One region of the Pseudarthrobacter niigatensis genome, then DNA from elsewhere that is predicted to be linked to it. Evidence: riboswitches for the same ligand, from Rfam matches in the RefSeq annotation. Region 1 holds a riboswitch; the other holds the start of a gene.
The links. Region 1 has a riboswitch for glycine ahead of cycA (D-serine/D-alanine/glycine transporter). Riboswitches for the same ligand answer to the same signal wherever they lie in the genome.
Positions count from the first base shown of each region.

Region 1 (2,884 bases):
CAGGATGATCGACCAGACAAAGACGAAGCAGACAGCTGAGACGGTGGTAACCATGTCGAAGGCCTTGCCCACGTCCTGGCCGGCATACATGAGGACGACGCCGGACAGCAGCAGCACGCAGGAGAGGAACAGTGCGTTCTGGGGCACCTTCCGCCGGGACAGTTTGCCAAAGACGTCGGGAGCGTCGCCTTCCTGGGCAAGGCCGAAGACCATGCGGGAGGTCGAGTAGATGCCGGAGTTCGCGGAGGACATCGCGGAGCTAAGCACCACGAGGTTGACGATGGTGGCTGCGGCGCCCAGGCCTGCCAGGGAGAACATGGCGATGAAGGGGCTGTGGCCGGCCCTGAACTCGGTCCAGGGGGTGACTGCCATCAGGATGATGAGGGCGCCTACGTAGAAGAGGAGCACGCGGATGGGGATGGAGTTGATGGCCTTGGGCAGGTTCCGCTCCGGGTTCTTGGCCTCGGCGGCGGTGGTGCCCACCAGTTCGATTCCCACGAAGGCGAAGACGGCGATCTGGAAGCCCGCCACGAAGCCCATGAACTCGTTCGGGAAGAATCCGCCGTGGCTCCACAGGTTGGTGAAGGTGGCAGGACCGGCGTCGGACTGGAAACCGGTGAAGATCATGAACAGGCCAACGATGATCAGCGCAGCAATGGCAATGATCTTGATGAGCGCGAACCAGAACTCCGTCTCGCCAAAGGCCTTGACGGTGGTGAGGTTCAGCAGGAGAAGGATGGCTACGGTGGCCAGGCCGGGGATCCACAGGGGCACCCCGGGCCACAGTTCCCGGGAGTAGCCGGCGATGGCGATGACATCGGCGATGCCGGTGATGACCCAGCAGAACCAGTAGGTCCAGCCCGTAAAGAAGCCGGCCCACGGGCCCAGCAGGTCTGCGGCGAAATCGCTGAAGGACTTGTAGTTGAGGTTGCTGAGCAGCAGTTCACCCATGGCACGCATGACGAAGAACAGCATGAAACCGATGATCATGTATACGAAGATCACCGAGGGGCCGGCTGCCGAGATGGTCTTGCCGGAACCCATGAACAGGCCAGTGCCGATTGCGCCGCCGATGGCGATCAGTTGGATGTGGCGGTTGCTGAGCTGCCGCTCCAGGTGCGGGGCTCCGCCGCCGGGGGACGTCGGGGAATGGGTCGTCATTGAGGAACTCCATCGTTCGAGCGGCACCCGGGGTGTCGCAAAGATTGGATTTCCTCCCCGCTCTGTCTTGGACCTGAGAGTTTCCACTCGCCGGGATGGCGTGCTTGCACCGTCGGTGAGCCAGGACAGGGCCTGGCTGCTTTCCAGAGTTGCCTCACCGCGGCGGTACGTGGGCCTGAGAGTTTCCTGGGGAGGGTTTGCTCCTACGGCGCCTGCTGAACGTACCGGCAGGGCTCTCCCGCCGCAGGTCAAAAGCGTTGATTGGTAAATCAGTGTTCAGTTATCGGAGTGCATCCGCTGCGGGCTTTCCAGCCGCACGGCGCATTTTTTGGGCCTCCGGAAATCACAGCCGGCGACGGAGCGCCCAGCGTTCTTTGGGCCAGTTCCGCTGCCCGGCCGGATCACGGGGTTCAGTGTGGTGTCCGTCACGAACAAAAGTCAAGCCCGGCATTACGACGCCGCCGTAATGCTGCCGCCGGCGCGCTTCATGACGGACCGACTTGCACCCCCGCGCCGCCATCCTGTAACTTGTGAGCCGAATCACCCACATTTCAATAAGCCTTTCGAGCTGTGGCGGGAGAGTTCTCCCGGCCATCACCGGGCAGGCGCCGTAGGAGCAAATCCTCCCCAGGAATCTCTCAGGCCCATGTACCGTCACGGCGAGGCGACTCTGGAAAGCAGTGCTGCTCCGGCAGTACTCACCGACGGTGCAAGCAGGCCCTGGCTGGGTTTGCGGAATCTCTCAGGTCCAATACAGAGCGGGGAGGGACCCGATCCATGCCGAGCCACCCGTGGCCGGCCAATCCTGGAGTTCCTCATGACGATTCAATCCCAACCGTCTGTCTTTGCGGACCGGCACATCGGTGCACGCCGCCAGGCTGACGTGGACACCATGCTCAAGGCCGTTGGCTACGACAGCGTTGACGGCCTGGTGGACATCGCCGTCCCCAATTCGATCCGCCAGTCCAAGCCGCTCGCGCTCAAGGGCGCCCTCAGCGAGGTTGAGGTGCTTGCGGAACTGCGCCGGCTGGCCGCCAAGAACAAGACCGCTGTCCAGATGATCGGCCAGGGCTACTACGACACCATCACGCCTGCGGTGATCCGCCGGAACGTGCTGGAAGCCCCTGCCTGGTACACCGCCTACACGCCCTACCAGCCCGAAATTTCCCAGGGCCGGCTCGAGGCACTCCTGAACTTCCAGACCATGGTCCAGGACCTGGTAGGGCTGCCCATCGCCAACGCCTCCCTGCTGGACGAAGCCACCGCCGTGGCCGAGGCCGTGCTGATGATGCGCCGCGCCAACAAAAACAAGGACACCCGCGACGGCAGGACCGTCCTGGACGCCGACGTCCTGCCCCAGACCATCGCCATCGTCAAGGGCCGCGCCGAGGCGCTCGGCTTCGAGGTTGAGGTTGCCGACCTGTCCAAGGGCCTGCCTGAAGGTGCGATCAACGGGATCGTGCTCCAGCAGCCCGGCGCCTCAGGCCGCGTCTTCAACCACGCAGGCGTGATCGCCGAGGCGAAGGAACGCGGTGCACTGGTTACCGTCGCCGCCGACCTGCTGGCCCTGACCCTGATCACGCCTCCGGGCGAGCAGGGCGCCGACATCGCCGTCGGCTCCACCCAGCGTTTCGGGGTGCCGCTGTTCTTCGGCGGGCCGCACGCCGCCTACATGGCCGTGGCCAAGGGCCTGGAGCGTTCCATGCCCGGCCGCCTGGTGGGC
Region 1 is NZ_JAUSTB010000021.1:5,218-8,101, reverse strand. Features, by position in the region: gene cycA (D-serine/D-alanine/glycine transporter) at 1-1,161, opposite strand, end outside; glycine riboswitch at 1,315-1,412, opposite strand; glycine riboswitch at 1,726-1,825, shown strand; gene gcvP (aminomethyl-transferring glycine dehydrogenase) at 1,979-2,884, shown strand, end outside.

Region 2 (2,884 bases), on a different contig from region 1:
CTGCAGGTAGTCGGTGGAACGCTCCACGGCGGCCTCCAGCCCAAAGCCCCGGCCCTCGCCGCGGATCCCGGCAACGGTGGCGCCAAAGACGTCGGCAACCTCGGCGACGATGGCCGGCGTCGTGGTTTCATCCAGGGAAATGCCCACGGTGTCGGCGTCGACGGGACGCAGGTTGATCCCGCGTGCTTCGGCGGCGGCGACAATCGCGGCAGCGCGTCCCGGGACCCGGACCGTCAGGGTGTCGAAAAAGCTCGTGTGCAGCACCTCCACGCCGGCACCCGCCAGCGAGGCCGCCAGTGTTCGCGCGTGGCCGTGGGCGGTTTCCGCGATCGCCTTCAGCCCGTCGGGGCCGTGGTAGACGGCGTACATGGAGGAGACGATGGCCAGGAGGGCCTGCGCGGTGCAGATGTTGGACGTGGCCTTTTCGCGGCGGATGTGCTGCTCGCGCGTCTGCAGCGCGAGGCGGTACGCGGGCATCCCTGAGTCATCCTTGGACACGCCCACCAGGCGGCCGGGCAGCGAACGCTCCATGCCCTTGCGAACGGCCATGTAGGCGGCGTGCGGCCCGCCGAAGAACAGCGGCACCCCGAAACGCTGCGTGGAGCCGACGGCGATGTCGGCGCCCTGCTCGCCCGGAGGCGTTATCAGGGTCAGGGCCAGCAGGTCGGCGGCCACGGTAACCAGCGCACCGCGGTCCTTCGCCGCCGCAATGGTGGCGGACTGATCCCAGACCCGGCCTGAGGCGCCGGGCTGCTGGAGCACGATCCCGTTGATCGCACCTTCAGGGAGGCCCTTGGACAGGTCGGCAACCTCAACCTCGAAGCCGAGCGCCTCGGCGCGGCCCTTGACGATGGCAATGGTCTGGGGCAGGACGTCGGCGTCCAGGACGGTCTTGCCGTCGTGGGCGTCTTTGGTCTTGTTGGCGCGGCGCATGAGCAGCACCGCTTCGGCCACGGCGGTGGCTTCATCCAGCAGGGAGGCGTTGGCGATGGGCAGGCCCACCAGGTCCTGGACCATGGTCTGGAAGTTCAGGAGTGCCTCAAGCCGGCCCTGGGAAATTTCGGGCTGGTACGGGGTGTAGGCGGTGTACCAGGCCGGGGCCTCGAGGATGTTCCGGCGGATCACGGCAGGGGTGATGGTGTCGTAGTAGCCCTGGCCAATCATCTGGACCGCGGTCTTGTTCTTGGCGGCCAGCCGGCGCAATTCAGCAAGCACCTCAACCTCGCTGAGGGCATCCTGCAGGCGGAGGGCAGTGTCCTGGCGGATGACCTTGGGCACGGCCGTGTCCACCAGGGAATCGACCGTGCCGTAGCCCACGGCTTTGAGCATGGTGTCGACGTCGTCCTGGCGGCGTGCGCCAATGTGGCGGTCTACGAAGGTGGTGGAGGCTGGGGTAACCGACACGAAGGAACTCCATTTATTCAGGCGGCGCAGGGTACGCCACAGCTATTCGGGTCCCTCCCCGCTCTGTATTGGACCTGAGAGTTTCCGCGTTGCCTGCCTGCGCAGGAACCGCTTGCACCGTCGGTGAGCACAACAGCCGTCCCGCTTCCCCCCAAGGGAGGCCGGACAACTGCCTGCTGCTTTCCAGAGGTGCCTCGCCGCGGCGGTACAGGGGCCTGCGAGATTCCTGGGGAGGATTTGCTCCTACGGCGCCTGCCTGTACTTCCGGCAGAACTCTCCCGCCGCAGATCAAAGGCTATTCATTTGTTGGATCATGACGGCCGGTGACAGCCCTCACAACTCTCCATTGTCCTACGCCAGAAGCCCTCCGGCAAATGGAAAACTACCTGCGGAGCCGTTCCAACGCGGCCAGGAGTTCCTCCACGTCAGCGGCTGCTCCGCCTTCCGGCGCAGGGCCCACGGAAAGCATGGCATTGAAGTACAAACCGTCACCCATATACAGGACAGCCCTTGCCAGGCCGGGCCCCACATCCGCAGCAATCTCGTCCAGCCACCGCTGCTGGATGGCGGCGAACCGGCGGCGGGTCTCCTCATGCGCCACCTCGGCAAGCCGCGTGGCGGCCACAATGACCCGGTCCAGAGGAGTATCCGCCCAGACAGAGGAACGGATGAAATACGCGGCGGCACCTTCGCTGGCCGAAGCCATCGCGTCGGCATCCGCCTTGGCCAACCCCTCAAGGCGGTCCAGCAGCACGGCGATGAGCGCTTCCTTGTTGGGAAAGTGGTAGAGGAGGCCACCTTTGGACACCCCGGCCTTACGGGCTACGGCGTCGAGGGTTGCAGCGCGCTCCCCCACTTCGATCAGCAGGGACTCGAAGGCGTCAAGGACCGCATCACGGGCTACAGGCTTTCGGGGCATGCCTTCCATCATGCCCTCCACCGGCAGGGAAGAAGGAATGCTTCGGTTTCAAACTGTACCGTCCAGACGGTACAGTTATTACATGACGACCTCCATCAGCCCGGCCTCCGTACAAAGGGACAGCTCCGCCATGCGGCCACCGTGGCGGGATTGGCTTGCGTTGGGGCTGCTGATGTTTCCCGTGCTGCTGGTGGCAGTGGACAATACCGCCCTGACCTTCGCCCTGCCCGCCATCGCCCGCGCCCTGGAACCGACGGGCCTGCAGCTGCTGTGGATCGTGGACGCCTATCCACTGGTCCTGGCAGGGCTGCTGGTATCAATGGGAAGCCTCGGCGACCGGATTGGGCGGCGGCGGCTGCTGGTCGTCGGCAGCCTGGGCTTCGCAGGGCTGTCCGCCGCCACGGCATTCGCGCCCACCCCGGAGTGGCTGATCGCCGGCCGCGCGGCGCTCGGGTTCTTCGGCGCCATGCTGATGCCGTCCACCTTGTCGCTGATCCGCAACATTTTCCCGGAGCCCAACCGCCGGCGGATGGCCATTGCCATCTGGGCTGCCGGATTCTC
Region 2 is NZ_JAUSTB010000009.1:29,985-32,868, reverse strand. Features, by position in the region: gene gcvP (aminomethyl-transferring glycine dehydrogenase) at 1-1,404, opposite strand, end outside; glycine riboswitch at 1,598-1,695, opposite strand; gene J2T23_RS13680 (TetR/AcrR family transcriptional regulator) at 1,787-2,323, opposite strand; gene J2T23_RS13675 (MFS transporter) at 2,406-2,884, shown strand, end outside.
Region 2: it holds a riboswitch for glycine, as region 1 does, so the genes downstream of both, gcvP (aminomethyl-transferring glycine dehydrogenase) here and cycA (D-serine/D-alanine/glycine transporter) in region 1, are expected to answer to the same signal.